DNA from 4 places in the Neobacillus phoenicis genome. Region 4 is predicted to be linked to each of the others. Evidence: riboswitches for the same ligand, from Rfam matches in the RefSeq annotation. Region 4 holds a riboswitch; each other region holds the start of a gene.

Region 1 (4,193 bases), 1.0 Mb from region 4:
GATGATATCAATGTTATGAACCTTAATAACTGGATTTAAGTGATGCTGAGAGAATGAGAAGTACTCGTTAATTGATTCGAAAGGAATTGGTTCGGAAAAGACAGGATAGGAAATAAGATCCCCTTCATTCCCATAAAACTGTTCTGCTTCCCTTTGTACAGCGAGTGCTTTAGAAAATCCATTAATAATACAGGAATCTCCTAGCTGGAGGATAGAAGCAAACGAAACGATGTCTATATTGATTGCATCTACACATGATGTTCTTGTAAGCATGATCAAGTCACGTCCGATTGCAGCGGTACAAAAGGTCCAATGATTAAAGATTCAGGTGGGGTATCAAAAGTCGAGGCTAATTGAATCGATTCCGTATCGCCTACCAAGACTAATGATGAGCTGGCAACCCCAATAATTTTTATATTTTGGACGTTAAGCTTCTCGATTATAGACTTCAAAGTTCATTCTGCTTTCATCCCTTTCACGTGTTCTGGCAGGTTCTTGAAGAAAATAGCCACACCATTTTTTATCTCCTGCTTAATCGATTCGATAATTATGTCATCTATATTTTCATTCTCCGCTGAACGGTTATTTTGTAAATTCATTTTTAAATGTTGTTCGACTCTGTTAGGTAACTGTTTAGTAATATCCTGCTTGATAAAGGATAAGTAGGCGTCATTTGGTGGGACCTCTAATTCTCTTTGGGTGTATTCAACTATTGAAGGTAAATCTGTTTCAAGATATCGGTAAATGGCTTCTTCAATTTTCATAGATCTCTGCATTTGATCTTTTGGTGGTGGAGGAACGTTTAATGATTGATTTTGTACCGCAAAGTCTTCAATTTCAGACAAATCGGAAGGATTAAGGCCGATGTTTAAGGTTCCTTCAAGAGTTTCTACCTTCAATTGATCAAATTTATATTCAATTTTATCGACTCGAATAGGCTGCTTCTCCTTTATTTGCTTCATTTCTTCTTGCATTTTTTGAACGGTAGCCTCCAAGGTAACGATCCTCTTTTCCTGTGCTTGAATATACATTTGCAGCCATTGAAGATATTGAGAATAATCCTGATACATGATATCACCTCACAATAGATAGTCTCGAAGAACCCAAAAGAAACGGAAAGGATTATTTGTCTGTGTTTTCATGTTTTCTAACAGCTGCCTGTAATGGAACGGCTGGTGTACCTACTAAACTTCCTATAGCTTTTATTGGCTTAGGTGCTGGAGCTGTAAATCCACCGGTATTATATAGATATGCTGAAGGTTTTATCATTCCAGCACTTCCAATTTGCATAACAGATGAATTGGAAATACTTCCAATTCTTATAAAACTAATTTGAATTGACTGCTGAATATAGTAATTCATTTTAGACCACCCATTTATTATGCGTTGAGGGTAATTGGTTGATCGATTCCATCTTGGTCTGATGTATTTGTAGAACTCATGTTGTTGTTTAGACGTAAACTCTCCCCTGTATTAAAGGAACCAGCTCCAGAGAAAGTTTTGGCAGTAGAAAATGGCATAATTTTATACACATCACCAATATGGAAAACTGAACTGCTTCCAAGGGTAATAACCTGTGCAACTCCAACGATGGCTGGCATGATCAACATCCTTTTTATTGGTATCTATAAATTATATGTATGGGCGATTGTATGGTGAATGATTCGCCTAAATAAATTGGCAAGGGAGGTAAATTGAGGATTATATACGAATTTTATGTCGATTTTATAAGGGTATAAGTCGAAAATAGGTATAATTACCTAGTGTTTTCGACTAAAAATAGTATTTTAGTAGGATGCTCTCTGAGGGAAAAAAGTTCTATTATGTGATTAAGAGATCAGTCGGACAAACAAACACTGATTCTCGATAAAGGCAAAACTGATGAAAATCAGTGACGCAAAGCTAAAGGGGCTAAGGTGCTTTTGCACTACGCCAGCCAGTTACCGAAAGAACAGGGTGTTTCATATTAGTACTACTATTTACTCATAGGTTTCCTATGTCTATTTAGTCAGTCTATTTTACTAACCCCCCTTTCGGTAAAGGCGGGGTTATTTCTTTTATTCGGAGGTGAAATACGTGAAAGTCGTGAATCTGTCAAACGGAGCGGAACTGGCAAACAATCTATCAACAGCTGATACCTTTTTTAAAAGATTAAAAGGGCTGATGTTTTCGAAAAGTTTACCAGCAGGACACGGCTTGTTAATTCGACCCTGCCAATCCATTCACACATTCTTCATGAATTATTCCATCGATGTCCTTTACTTAAGTGAAGATTTTGAAATTGTAGGCCTGGACGAAACGGTAAAGCCTGCAACAGTAGGAAAGTATCACAAAAGAGCAAAGTCAGTATTAGAATTGCCAGCAGGCATGATTCAAAAAACAGAAACAAAAATTGGAAACTATTTAACTATAAATTGAAAAGGGGTTTTTACAAATGATGAAAAAAATGAAAGCTTTATTTACTGAAGAACAAGGACAAGGTATGACTGAGTATGGGTTAGTTTTAGGACTAATTGCGGTTGGCGCTGTAGCAGTACTATTAATAATGAAAGATCAAGTTGTTAAGTTATTTACGGATGCTAAGGACGCTTTAATTGAGGCTGGTGCAGGCGGAGAAGGTTGATTAATAGTTAATAATCTAGAAACTGAATTTCTAATACAGCCTTGCGTGCGAAACAAACGTGAGGCTGTTTTTCTTTAAACATAAATTAAGCGCTGTACTTTAACTTCTATAAGGAAAGGAGAGGAGTTTATGTGTGGAGTACCTATTTATTAATTATTCTCTTAATCATATGTGTAATTACCGACTTAAAGGAACGAAAAATATATAATAAGGTCTTATTTCCCTTTTTGATAATAGCATGGATTGTTCACGCCATTACCGGTGGGTGGCATGGCTTAGCAGAGGCGCTCCTTGGTACGGTAGTTGGTTTGTGGATTTTATTAATCCCTTATCTCCTTGGAGGAATGGGGGCGGGAGATGTAAAACTCCTTGCAGTAATTGGCGGTTTAAAAGGTATCAGTTTTGTATTAATGGCATCAATATACATGGCATTGGCAGGAGGGATTATGGCCATCCTATTTATTTTTTATCGTAAAGGATTTTTAAAGAAAATATTGTACCTAATGCATGGTCTGCGGCATGGGATGAGACTTTCCTTACTCGAGGAGAATGATTCGGTCAAAACCACTCTTCCTTACGGGGTAGCCATCGCTGCAGGGGCCATCTTTCAAGCTTACTTTCCTGGAGTCATTTCTTTATGAAAAAGGATGAGCGTGGCCAATCTTTGGTGGAAACAGCGCTAATTATTCCTATTTTTCTATTGATTCTGGTAGGAATCTTAGATTTCGGTAGAGTGATTTATTCCTATGCGCACTTGCAAATGGCTGCGCAGGAAACGGTTAGGCTAGGTGGTCTAGGTAAGAAGGATGCTGATATTTCAACTTTCGCCCACCAATACGTGCATTTAGGGGACCAGACAAAATTACAGGTGAATATTACTCCAGCGGATACAGTCAGGCGTTCGGGAGACTATGTAACAGTAAAGCTAACGTATCCGATGAACTTTTTGACACCTTTGATTTCTAAGTTCTTCCCCTCTAATTTTGCCATCGAAACAAGTTCAACGATTCGCGTAGAGTGAGGGATAAAAATGCGAAAATTTTTTATTAGATTCCTAAAGGATGAAAAAGGGAATGTCCTCATCCTGGGTGCAATTTCGCTAATGACAATTCTATCCATGGCAGGTCTGGCGATAGATGGAAGCCTAATGTATATGGAAAAAGCGAAGTTACAAAAGGTTGCAAATGCAGCCGTTCTTTCAGGTGCACAGGAGCTGCCGAATACGGAACAAAAGGTCACTAGTACAGTTCAATACATTTTAGACTCTCATAAATCTTCTAGTACGTTATCAAATCTAGATATTAACATGGGGAGTAAAGTTACCATACACTTAACGAAAACAGTAAACCTAACGTTTATGAAAATATTTGGTCTTGATAAAACAGACGTTACAGCCAGAGCTACGGCAGGTTTGGGAGCAATTGGAAAAGCAGTAGGTGCCGCTCCATTAGGGATCGACGAGAGTGTGATTCTGGAATATAACAAAACTTACCAATTGAAAGTTGATTCTTCAGGAGTTTCATCAGGGAATTTTGGCATCTTGGCACTTAGTGGACCAGGAGCAAAAACC
Region 2 (4,193 bases), 1.9 Mb from region 4:
ATTAGTTTTTCCTGTAGGTACTGGTGATGAGCAATATATTGGTTCGGCTAAAGCTACTGTGGAAGGTATTAGGTTAATCAAGGAGCAGCTTCCAGGAGTACAAACGATTCTTGGGATTAGTAATGTGTCGTTTGGATTGCCACCTGTTGGCAGAGAAATTTTGAATTCGGTATTCCTTTACCACTGTACACAGGCTGGTTTGGATTACGCCATTGTGAATACGGAAAAGTTGGAGCGCTTTGCCTCCATTTCTAAGGAAGAAGTTACATTAGCGGAGGATTTGTTATTTAAAACAACTGATGAGACTTTAGCTGTTTTTACGGAGTTTTACCGTGGTAAAAAGAAAGAGGCGAAGAGCACGGTTCCAAACATGACTTTAGAAGAGCGTCTCGCTTATTATGTTGTGGAGGGCACGAAAGAAGGATTATTACCAGATTTGGATTTGGCGCTGGAAAGCTATCCTGCCCCGCTTGATATCATTAATGGACCGTTAATGGATGGCATGAAAGAAGTTGGGCGACTTTTTAATGATAACCAATTAATTGTTGCTGAGGTTTTACAGAGTGCAGAAGTGATGAAGGCCGCGGTATCGCATTTAGAGCCGCATATGGAAAAAGGAGATGTATCTGCGACAAAAGGCAAAGTTATTTTAGCGACTGTAAAAGGTGATGTCCATGATATTGGTAAAAACCTTGTAGACATTATACTGAGCAATAATGGTTATGATGTGATAGACCTCGGGATTAAAGTGAATCCAACCGATTTAGTTCAAGCTATTCTTAGGGAAAAACCAGATATGGTTGGATTATCCGGTTTACTGGTTAAATCTGCACAGCAAATGGTGTTAACGGCACAGGATATGAAAGATGCTGGCATTTCACTCCCTATCTTAGTCGGCGGTGCTGCTCTATCTCGTAAGTTTACCGATACGAAGATTGCTAAGGAATATGATGGACTTGTTTTGTATGCGAAGGATGCGATGAATGGATTATCACTGGCAAACCAACTGCAAAACCCAGAGGAACACCAAAAGCTGTTGGATGAGAAGGCGGAAAAGCTGGCTGCATTAGAGGTACCAAGAGAGTTACCTGTCCGCTCTACAGGATCTGTTGCAGTGAAAGTGAAGCCGGCTATATCCACAGAGGCACCAGTCTTTACGCCACTGGATACAAAAAGGCATGTTTTAAAAACTTATTCGCTTTCCCATATTGAGCCATACATCAATATGCAAATGCTTATTGGGCATCATCTTGGTGTAAAGGGGAAAATCGCGAACCTGCTTGCTGAAAAAGATGAAAAGGCTGTAAAAGTTAAGGAGGTTGTGGACCAACTGCTTTCAGATGCAACCCGTGAAAATTGGATTACACCGAATGCCGTATATCAGTTTTTCCCGGCACAGGCGGATGGAAACAAGATCTATATTTATAATCCTGAAAATCATGATCAAATTATTGAAACATTTGATTTCCCACGTCAGGATTCCGCACCACATCTTTGTTTAGCGGATTTCTTAAAATCTGTTGACAGTGGTGTGATGGATTATGTTGGCTTCTTTACCGTAACGGCAGGTAGAGGGATTCGAGAAAAAGCGGATGAATTCAAGGCGGACGGTCGTTTCCTTGAGAGCCATGCTCTCCAATCATTAGCACTCGAGACTGCAGAAGGCTTTGCTGAATTAATCCACCGTCAAATGCGTGACCGCTGGGGCTTCCCGGATCCTCTTGATTTTTCCATGCAGGACCGCTTTGCTGCTAAATACCAAGGACAACGATTCTCCTTCGGTTATCCAGCCTGTCCTGATTTAGAGGATCAGAAAAAGTTATTTAAATTAATTCAGCCTGAAGAAATTGGAATTCAATTAACAGATGGTTGCATGATGGAACCGGAAGCTTCTGTTTCTGCAATGGTTTTTGCCCATCCAGAAGCAAGATATTTTAATGTGTTAAGATAAGCATCTCCATGTAAAAAGAGTGACTATTTTATAGTCACTCTTTTTAACATATGGTTCATCATTACACAGCCTGATATTTATGTAGGAATCTTTGACTTGCAAGATTTAGATTATGTATGCACTCTTTTTTAATACGCTCATCACAAATAAAATCATTCATTAATTCGTCTTTCATTTCAGAGTAAATTTCCATCACTTGTTCACGTGACAAATGAACAGAGCGTTCCTTTTTTGCAAACCTCGTGATTTCCTTCTCAAAATATTCAATAGAACCAAAAAACATCTTCAATTTCCCACCCATCCCTTTATGTTTATTTTCCAACAAATAAAAAGCCTCCAAAAAGAGGTGGACTAACAAACCGTAATGCCGTAGAAGTTTTATTTAAACATTAGATTCTGTTCTTTTTGGCAACCCGACTATCATAGTCATATGACCTTAGACTCGTGGCTTTGCGTCCTTTTTTTTTCAAAAAGTTTGCCTTTTTCACTTTATACCTTAATAGTAAAATCTAACTAGGAACAATTCAACGTTTTTCGTCAATTTTTTACAAAAAAATTGATTTTTTTAACAAATTATGAGTATTTATGCCCCTGTGTACATTTCTTGACATTTAATAATAAATACACTATAGTTACCTAGGTAACTAATTATTTGAAGTATCGGAGTGCATTTATGATAACCCACGAATTATTCCATACTCTTCACCAGCTTTCACGCCATCTCACCAATAAACTCAATGAAGCTTTATCGCCAATGGGCTTGTACGGTTCGCAATGGGCCGTTATTTTTGTTTTAAAAACCAAAGGATCGTTAACCCAACGAGAACTTTGTGATTATCTATTTGTTGAAGCACCTCCAATGACTAGAACCATACAGCGTCTCGTCAAACAAGGATATGTGAAGCAAGTTCAAGGTCAGGACAAACGGTCAAAGTATATCGAATTAACAGAAGAGGCATTGAAATTATATCCCGAATGGGAAAGTGTTGTGAACGAGGTCAACCAAACATTACTGAAGCATTTTCCACAAACATCTCAAGAGGAATTACTGTCACTGCAATCTAGCTGGTTAAAGCATCTTTTATAAAGGAGTGTGCATCACATCTATGAACAAACCCAAACTATGGACGAAGGATTTTATTAGTGTATCTTTAAGTAATTTTTTTCTTTTCTTAACTTTTTATATCCTGCTCGTCACGCTTCCCACCTATGCCTTGGATGAATTACATAGCAGTGCATCTGTCGCGGGATTAATGACGACCGTATTTTTACTATCCGCCATCATCTCACGTCCGCTTGCTGGACAGTGGCTCGAACGCGCGAGTAATAAGAAAGTGCTCTTATCGGCGCTCATTATTTTCTCTGCCGCCTCTCTTCTTTACTTTATCCCTAAAACAGTCGGCGGTTTTCTAGTTATTCGTCTGCTTCATGGTGTTGGTTTCGGTATGGCAACAACAGCAGTCGGAACCATTGTAGCTAATATTATTCCAGCTTCACGCAGGGGAGAAGGTATGGGATATTTCGTCATGTCAACGAATATGGCCATGGTTTTAGGACCATTTGTAGGATTAATGGCTATTCAACAATGGGGACCAAACACCCTATTTATTCTCAGCGTTATTGTTGCTTTCGGTTCTCTTATTACAGGACTAATTGTTAAATTGAATCATTCAGAGCAGCTTGATCAGCCAAAAGCAGCTTCTGCTTTTTCTTTTAAAAATCTTTTTGAGACATCTGCCATTCCTATTTCGATTGTTGGAAGCTTCCTAGCGATTGTCTATTCTGCCCTTCTTTCATTTGTTTCAATTTATGCAAATGAAATTCATTTGGCTAGTGTGTCTAGTCTCTTCTTTGTGGTCTATGCAATGGTTCTTTTACTATCTAGACCATTCACTGGAAAATGGCTCGATCTTTATGGACCAAACGTTATATCTTATCCTTCTATTTTGCTTTTCTCAATTGGGATGTTTGTCTTAAGCCAAAGCAGTGGTGCAGTCACATTCCTCATTTCAGCAGGTATGATTGGATTAGGATGGGGAACACTTTTTCCTACCTTCCAAACCATCGCTATCCAAGATGCGGAACCTCGAAAAAGAGGTTTAGCTACAGCGACCTTCTTATCTATCTATGATACAGGTATTGCTCTAGGCTCCTTCGTTGTAGGTTTACTTGCTGCTAAAATAGATTATAGCTCGTTATATTTCATGTGTTCCTTCTATATTTTAATCGGTGCAGTACTTTA
Region 3 (4,193 bases), 1.3 Mb from region 4:
AAAAGAAATTTATGAAATGGTTCTAAAAAAGAACTCTTTCAGTCCTAATGAAATGCAGGCATTAGTTGAAGAATTAGGTAGTCTGAGAAAAAACAAATAAATAAAATGAGGTTGACTCCAAGGAGTCAACCTCATTTTATTTTTGCTCTGTTAAGATAATAGGGCCATCCTTAGTAACGGCAAGTGTATGCTCATATTGTGCTGAATATTTTCCGTCTACAGTTCTTGCGGTCCAGCCATTCGTATCCATCTTCGTTTGATATTGACCGATATTCACCATTGGCTCAATCGTAAAGACCATTCCTTCTTTAATCCTGGCCCCTTTTCCTGGCAGCCCGTAATGAGGAACATCCGGTTTCTCATGAATCACAGCCCCAATGCCATGTCCAATAAAGTCCCTAACAACCGATAATCCTTCACTTTCCACATAGGTTTGAATCGCATGCCCAATATCACCGATTCGATTGCCGACAACGGCCTGCTCAATTCCTTTATATAGTGCTTCCTTTGTCACTTTTAATAAATGCTCTGTTTCCTTAGAGACATTTCCTACTGCATAAGACCACGCAGAGTCCGCTAAGGCACCATTATAATTTACGACCATATCGATGGTAACAATATCTCCTTCTTTTAATGGCTCTTTTCTTGGAAAGCCATGGCATATTTCATCATTGATACTTGCACATGTTGCATATTCATAGCCTTTGTATCCTTTTTGCTCTGGGGTTGCCTTGTGTTCGGTTAAGAATTTATTGACAAACTGGTCAATTTCCCAAGTAGTTACTCCTGGCTTAATTAATTTAGCAATTTCCTTATGACAGGCCGCAAGGATTTCTCCAGCCTTTTTCATCGCTTTAATTTCACGTGGTGATTTCAGGACAATCATTCTTTTCCCTGCCTTTTTGATTATTTTTATGTATAGTAAGCTTTACAGTAAGTAAAAGAAGTTTAAGATACATTCTCATTTGGAAACACTATTAATATTAACTCGAATCCGTCATTTTTTCAAAAGAACTTCTTACCCGTGGGTTTTTCAAGATGACCATTTTATAATATTCACTATTTTGTCATATTCCTTCGTTCTTAATATGGTACTTTTTCATTCTTTTTGATAGAATTAACGTATAAATATGTTTAATAGGTGTGTGAATGGAATGATTGGTGATCGCGTAAAAAAATTTCGCTTAGAAAAGAAGATGTCTCTTTCAGAACTTGCAGAGCAAGCTGGGGTCGCTAAGTCTTATTTAAGCTCTCTGGAGAGAAACCTGCAAAAAAATCCATCTATACAATTTCTCGAAAAAATTGCTGCCGTTTTAAATCTACCCGTCGAACATTTAATTCATGAACAAATTAACAAGGATGATTTAGACAGTGAATGGATGAACTTAGTTAAAGAAGCTATGGGTTCTGGGGTTTCAAAAGAGCAATTTCGTGACTTTCTAGAATTTAATAAGTGGAGAATAAATCAAAATAATAGTAATGATTAATTTTATTCTATAAAGAAGAAAAGCATTCTACAAAAGAAACCTCTTTTAGTAGAATGCTTTTTTAAATATGTAACAAGTTAGTTCTTTTGAACTTCTTGGTGGAGGAAATCACGAACATCTGTAATAGATAAGCCAAGTTCTTTTGCTTCTAAAATTAGCGCCATCCATTCCTGATCAATTACATCCACGTCTCTCTCTGCAATAATCATTTTTTCTCCCCCTAAAATACACATAGTATTCCAGGTAACCCGGCCATCATAGCAAGAAAGGCCTGCCTTAGATCCTCGGCTTTGCGTCCCTACTTTTCAACAGGTTTGCCTTTTTCTGTTTATTCTACAACTTAAGTATTGCATTCTTCCATTTTTATATTATTTATCTAGGTATAAATACTTAATACTAAATGATATGTTCATTATATCTAGTCCTTTTATATTAGGTTGTTGTTTTTTGTCTTTTTTTTATAATTTTCAAACTACTTTTATACACAAATTATCCTATTTTTCTACAAAAACTCCCTTTTCCCTCCACTTTCAGTAAAAGAAATTAAAAAAAGAAGGATATTAGGTCAAATCCTCCCTTTAAAATAGTATATTATTTGCCGCCTTTTACTGCTGCAATACGAGCACCTATTTTGGCATTATGTTTTACCAGTGCAATATTTGCTTCTAAACTTGACCCTGCTGTTAGCTCTTTTACCCTGCTTAAGAGGAAAGGTGTGACCTCTTTACCATGAATCCCTTTACTTTTTGCCTCGTTTAAAGCAATCTCTATAACATTATTAATTAAAGCTTCATCCATTGCATAGGGTTCTGGAATGGGGTTGGCAATGACGATTCCACCTTCTAAACCTAAATCCCATTTAGTCTTCATTAATGCTGAGGCTTCCTCTGGTGAATCCACTCGGAAATTTACTTTATAAGGGCTTGTTCTCGTATAAAAAGCTGGCAGAATCTCTGTTTGATAACCAACGACGGGCACTCCGTTGGTTTCTAAATACTCCAATGTTAAGCCTAAATCAAGAATTGATTTTGCTCCAGCACAAACGACTGCTACATTTGTTTTTGCTAATTCCTGCAAGTCGGCGGAAATATCCATTGTTACTTCTGCGCCGCGGTGAACACCGCCAATACCACCTGTCACAAACACGTTAATTCCACCCATTTGTGCACAAATCATGGTCGCTGCAACCGTTGTGGCCCCGTGTTTTTGTGTTGCGATTATGTAGGGAAGATCCCGCCTGCTAGCTTTCATGATCTCCTTACTAGTGCCTAAGAATTCTAATTCCTCATCAGATAAACCGATTTTGATTTTCCCATTAATGATGGCAATAGTTGCTGGTACAGCGCCATTCTGCCTGATAATTTCTTCTACTTCTCTTGCAGTCTCTATATTCTGAGGGTACGGCATTCCATGTGAAATAATCGTCGATTCAAGTGCAACAATTGGCTTCCCTTCTCTTTTTGCTTCAAGTACTTCCTCTGAAAAGGACAGGTATGCTTGGTTCATCGTTTGGTGACCCCTTTACTAAAGTATTTCTGGTAGGTTTCAAGTAAGGATTGCTGGTTTAATTCGGGATTTACCGTTTCATTTGAATGAATGGTTATCAATGAGCATGAAAGACCAATTTTACAAGAATCTTCGGTACTCAAACCCTTAAGATATCCAAATATAATTCCGGCAATGAGAGAATCGCCTGCCCCAGTTACATCCACAATAGGAACAGTTGGAGGTATTAACGCTCCCGCTTCGCCATCCTTTGTATAATAAATTAATCCCTTCTCACCTCGGGTAATAACTACTTTCTCCACACCTTTTTTCATAATGACTTCAGCTGCTTGGTAGAAGTCTCCTTCTGATCTTATTTCTAGGTTGGATAACGCCTCTGCTTCTTTATGGTTGGCTACAAGCCAGGTTACACCTTCAAGGGATGCTGGGAGCTTTTCTGTTTTAGGAGCGGAAACTGTAGCAATACAAATAGGTTTGTTGAAGTTTTTACAGTCAGTAATTACTTGTTGAATGATGTTTTTTGGAAAGTTTGTATCTAATAAAATCATTTTTGACTGTTCTATATGCATCCATATCTCTTCAAAAATGGTATCTTTCACTTCATCATAAATAGCCATATCGGCTAGTGCGATTTCCATTTCACCTAATGGATCAAGTACGGCAGTATAAGTGCCAGTAGATTTTCCTTGTATGATTTGTGTAGGGCATACTTCTACAAAATGTTTAGTGTTTTCTAGGAGCCATTCCCCTTCAGGATCTGAGCCAACATATGCAAACAGAGATGCTTTTAGACCTATTCGGCCTGAGTTTTCTGCAATATTTCTTGCGACTCCTCCCCGTGACATGGAGCTTATGGCTGGGTTTGATGTTCCATACTTCAACTGTTTAATCGCCTGAATTTTACGGTCTACATTCGCTCCACCAATACAGAGAATATCAAAAATGATTGCTTCCTCTTTGTTCATTGTTAGCATCCACTCCTTAAGATCCTTTGTTAAGCAAGTCAAAATTTCAAAATATTCCCTACTCATATAACTATTACGATACGTATCTTGAAAATCCTGTTATAAAAATAGAAAAACATTTTGCTATTTGAATACACTGCTTAGCAACAAGGATTTATGTTAATAAAATTTGTCTAAAATGTGACAGATAACATATAATATAAACAACATATAAATATACTAAATATTATTAATA
Region 4 (4,193 bases):
GTAAGAGTATAGTACCAAAGTGAGTTTTTTCCCATACGGGTCATTTCCTCATCGATATCTACGTTGTTACCGTTATTTTGCATAATTGAACCTGTATTCTCCACTATGTTTGCTGAAGGGATCAAAGATGGAGTCCCTATGACCATATGCCGAGAGTCCGTTCGGTTTCCAGAAAAGTTTGTTTGATTGGTTAAGTGTTTTTTTAAGATATCCTCAAACACTACTTGTTTTGATTTATAACCTGGTGTTTCTGAATTTGAAATGTTATTTGAAATTACTTGTTGTCGTAAACTGGAAGCGTCTAGCGCTTTTTGCAGGAGGCTAATATTGTTCAAAATAGTCCCCCTCCTTTCCATCTTTAAAACTTTGACATATTTCGATATTTATCAACAAATTCAATATGTCCATTCATCAATATACTATATAAAAGGTGTATTAATCTACATATTTTTACATAGTTTATTATGGTAAGAGAATTTTTTGTGAATTATCAGGCTTTTAGTTCCCCAAAAAATTTACTGACACCAGAAACCCAATGATTGTTAAGGTTCGTTGGATCATTCGCCGCACCCACTGGAGCATATTTTGCTGCAATTTTGGTTATATTTGATAGGCCCATTCCTAAATAATTTTTACTTATATTACGAGCCATATCCATAATACTTTCCTCAATGGAGGTATAGGATCTTAATCCGTTTTTCCCCATCATTCCAGCTATATTATTCTTTACATATGCTGCTTTTGAGGTCCCATTTCCTGTTTCGTGCTTTGCAATAGCCACTAATAAGGCGGGGTCCACATTATATCTTTGTCCAGCTTGAAGGAAGGCATTCCCCATTCCTTTTAATTTCCCACCAAGTACCTGATTTATTTTTTCTGCACTAATGGAGCTAAAACGTAATGGCTCGTCTGAATTTGGTGTCAGATGATCCATTTCTACATTTGGAAAATCATTGTTAAAGGACATATTTTCTATTAAGGAATTGAAAGTGGGCTGAATAGTAGATGGAACCTCATTTTGCATTAACTCACTTAAAACAGATGTAAACAGATTAGTGAATTCAGAATTAGAATTTCCCATTTTTGAATTTAATTTTTCATTACGAACTAATGTATTTGTTAGCATGGTTTTTGTAAACCAATCATCACCTATTTTCAATGGTAGGCTCCTTTCTTCTAATAATTATTAAGTTTTGGCAACACAGAAAAGATGCGTGACTACGGTTTAGTATACGTGGTCACGCACCATTAAGCAGCCATTTCTCATTTTCATGATTTCACTTTGTAGAATTTTCAAACATTTTAAATTAGATGGCACCTTCTAACATTCTGCTTACATCACCTAAACACTCTTCCGATAACATAGAAATACATGTTAGTTGGCCATTTTCAATTTTGCCTTCAACTAGAACAATATGGTTGGTCTCCATTTCTTGTTTGAGCGCAAGAATCTGCTTTCCCATGTAAACTACATTCTTCACTATATAGTAAGTACAATTCATTGGATAACCAAGCGTTATTCTAACGGGTCTCTTGAAAAAGGGCTTTTTCTTTTTAAATTCCATTAAGTCTAAAATCTTACGGTTGACTTGTTCGTCTGCTTTTACTTGTTGTAGGAACATTTTTTTCCTCTCCTTTAACCAGTTGTTAAAGAGTATAAAAATAACCCCGCCTTATCGAAGGGGGGTTAACAGACAGAAAATACCTTTGTAAGTATAGAAGTCCTATACTTATGTAGACATTTAATACCTAGGAAAAACACCCTATCTTTAGGCAGCTGGCTGGCATAGTATTTTTCTCCTTAGCCCCTATAGCTTTGCGCCACTGATTTTCATCAGCTTTGCCTTGAATGAGATTCAATGCTTTTTTAAACTAAAGGAATCTCTAATCAAATAATAGAATGTTTTAACAATATCGAATATCCGACTATTTACCCATTTTTGTCGAATAGACTAGGTAAATAGAACTAAAGTATAGATAATTTCGTTGAGAAATCATGGATTATGTCATAAATTGTCATTTTACGTACTAAAATATAGTAACAAATAACTTGATCACCTTTTTGAATCTAAAAATACTCCATTGGTTTGTGTAATAAACGGCCTATATTGTTGAGAAACCTGTTTTTGCTTCTTTAGTTGATTTAAAAGAACCTGGGTTTCTGTTAACTTCTTTTGTAGTAATGGTGCTATGAGTTGATCTAAACTATGTGTGTTCTTTAACCATTGTTGTTCTTGTGATGAATAGATGTAATTCTTTTCCTTTACCTTCCATTCGTCAACTTTACTCATCAACGAATTCCGTTTATCCGTTAGCTTTTCAAATTCCTCAAAATCATCTTCATTTAAAGAGTGTTTCATTTTTACTGTCAATTCATAAATACCTTTCAGTAATTCCTCCATTATCCTTCCAGTCCTTAGCTTTTAGTTTTGATTTGTTTCATTGCTGTAGACCAGGTTTCTGATAATTCCAAGGCAAACCCTTCTACTTCTTCTAGTATTGCCGAATTTTTATTTAGATTTGCTTCAATTAAACGAGACTTCATATAATCATACATGGTAAGCAAGGGATCGGATACAGTATATCCCTTTTTTAAAGTAATCATTAATTCACTTAGAATATCTTGTGCTCGTAAATTATAGCCGTGACTTTCTTCCATGTTTTTATTCTCTAATGACTTCTTAGATAAACGGATGAATTTCACCAATCCCTGGTACAACATGAGTGTTAGATCCTCTGGCTTTGAGGTAGTAACAGCTTGTTTTTGATAGGTTTGATATGGATTATTTAAAACCATGATAGATTTCTCCTTTTAATTTCGTTTCCTGTTATTAATATATTATCGGAAACATTTTTTTAAAGTTAAGTAGAAAAAATAAAAAGATAATCCAATGACATGGATTACCTTTATTGATTTTTTTAACTGCCTACCTGAAGGACGATTCCAAATCCATCAATAATGTAGTTAAGTCTTTGATTATAGGATTTTAGATTTTGAATTTTTGCTGCATCTCCTAACTTATTAAATGCAGTAATTTCCTTCGCTAGCTTTGAGACTTCCAGTTGTAATTCGTCGTTACGTTTCTTTTCTTGTCTTAATTTTTCCTGAAGAACTGCTTTTTCATGATTAATAGTTGATTTCATCGTCTCTACTTCTTGGACCGCTTCCTGGTTTTGAAGAGCCATATTAGTCAGTTGATATAATCCTCTTAACATTTCATTTAAATTCAGATCTGGCAGTTGCTGGACATTCGTAATGAGTCCTGACAATATATCCAATAGGTCACTGTCTTGGGAAGTTTTCGATTGAACAGCTGTAGACGCTGGGGCTCTTTCTTTCATATTCTCAACCGCTACCACAGGTACATCGGTTTGATTAATTGTTGTAAATTGGTAAGTCTTTTGACTAGATTCTTGTTTTTTATCCTCCGATTTTAGTAACGTATAATATTTATAGTTAACTGATTGATACCCGCGATTTAATAAGTGTGCAGCCTCTTCTAATATATCTGTAATATTTAGTGCGCCTTCATCTTGTCGATCTTTAATATAATGAAAAAGGAGTTCAATTTCATTTTTCGTCCATTTACGATTCACTTTTTTTGATTCTTTGTCATTTTGACTACCATTTTCCTTACTCTTCATGCTTACTATCATCAAATTGTTATAATAAAAAACTAATGTTCCATAACTCAAATTGTTTTTATTCTCCAACTCATGAATGAAAGCCTCTTCTGATTGTCCTATTTCCCGATCGACTAGTGCCTCTTTTAGCTCAAATAAAGCGGATTTTAAACTCATAAGAATACCTCCTACATGGTTATTTGAAATGAACGTATTGGTACAAAAGCAATATTATCCTAAAAGACAAAAAGCATCAAAATAATTTGTTTTTCCAAACGCACTTCATAAAAGGTGTATTTACTATATGTATTCGCTCTTATGAATTTTTTATGGGTGTCAATCAAATAAAAAAAGATCATTACTAACATTTACATGAACATGTTAATTATACAAAATTTGTAATTATCTGCAAATAATTTTTACATTAATGCGAATCATTTAAAAGCCCTCTTTCAAAAAGAGGGCCAGGATTATATAAATAATAGCTTATCAAACTTATTTTGATTATCGTACCTTCATCCGAATCTGCCTTTGCTTTTCAAAACAATGTTGGATGATTTTCTTTTGAT

The links. A riboswitch is a leader RNA that binds a small molecule or an ion and turns the genes downstream of it on or off. The one in region 4 is predicted to bind cyclic di-GMP.
Region 1: another riboswitch for cyclic di-GMP. It lies ahead of AA0X95_RS23340 (DUF192 domain-containing protein); the one in region 4 lies ahead of AA0X95_RS18365 (hypothetical protein).
Region 2: another riboswitch for cyclic di-GMP. It lies ahead of AA0X95_RS08295 (hypothetical protein); the one in region 4 lies ahead of AA0X95_RS18365 (hypothetical protein).
Region 3: another riboswitch for cyclic di-GMP. It lies ahead of AA0X95_RS24825 (anti-repressor SinI family protein); the one in region 4 lies ahead of AA0X95_RS18365 (hypothetical protein).

The regions. Positions count from the first base shown of each region.
Region 1 covers NZ_CP154847.1:4,552,766-4,556,958, reverse strand. The annotation lists gene AA0X95_RS23365 (spore germination protein GerPE) at 1-273, opposite strand, end outside; partial or broken gene AA0X95_RS23360 (spore gernimation protein GerPD) at 276-459, opposite strand; gene gerPC (spore germination protein GerPC) at 456-1,070, opposite strand; gene AA0X95_RS23350 (spore germination protein GerPB) at 1,123-1,362, opposite strand; gene AA0X95_RS23345 (spore germination protein) at 1,380-1,601, opposite strand; cyclic di-GMP riboswitch class I at 1,862-1,948, shown strand; gene AA0X95_RS23340 (DUF192 domain-containing protein) at 2,077-2,418, shown strand; gene AA0X95_RS23335 (Flp family type IVb pilin) at 2,435-2,623, shown strand; gene AA0X95_RS23330 (prepilin peptidase) at 2,755-3,264, shown strand; gene AA0X95_RS23325 (TadE/TadG family type IV pilus assembly protein) at 3,261-3,644, shown strand; gene AA0X95_RS23320 (pilus assembly protein TadG-related protein) at 3,654-4,193, shown strand, end outside.
Region 2 covers NZ_CP154847.1:1,610,954-1,615,146, reverse strand. The annotation lists gene metH (methionine synthase) at 1-1,951, shown strand, start outside; gene AA0X95_RS08295 (hypothetical protein) at 2,013-2,276, opposite strand; cyclic di-GMP riboswitch class I at 2,356-2,441, opposite strand; gene AA0X95_RS08290 (MarR family winged helix-turn-helix transcriptional regulator) at 2,625-3,038, shown strand; gene AA0X95_RS08285 (MFS transporter) at 3,058-4,193, shown strand, end outside.
Region 3 covers NZ_CP154847.1:4,851,506-4,855,698, forward strand. The annotation lists gene AA0X95_RS24810 (DUF1128 domain-containing protein) at 1-100, shown strand, start outside; gene map (type I methionyl aminopeptidase) at 137-886, opposite strand; gene AA0X95_RS24820 (helix-turn-helix domain-containing protein) at 1,155-1,487, shown strand; gene AA0X95_RS24825 (anti-repressor SinI family protein) at 1,565-1,696, opposite strand; cyclic di-GMP riboswitch class I at 1,727-1,816, opposite strand; gene AA0X95_RS24830 (pseudouridine-5'-phosphate glycosidase) at 2,079-2,993, opposite strand; gene AA0X95_RS24835 (carbohydrate kinase family protein) at 2,990-3,958, opposite strand.
Region 4 covers NZ_CP154847.1:3,546,979-3,551,171, forward strand. The annotation lists gene flgB (flagellar basal body rod protein FlgB) at 1-335, opposite strand, end outside; gene AA0X95_RS18360 (glucosaminidase domain-containing protein) at 491-1,159, opposite strand; gene AA0X95_RS18365 (hypothetical protein) at 1,308-1,622, opposite strand; cyclic di-GMP riboswitch class I at 1,770-1,855, opposite strand; gene AA0X95_RS18370 (flagellar protein FliT) at 2,055-2,402, opposite strand; gene fliS (flagellar export chaperone FliS) at 2,417-2,797, opposite strand; gene AA0X95_RS18380 (hypothetical protein) at 2,920-3,801, opposite strand; gene AA0X95_RS18385 (flagellar brake protein) at 4,129-4,193, opposite strand, start outside.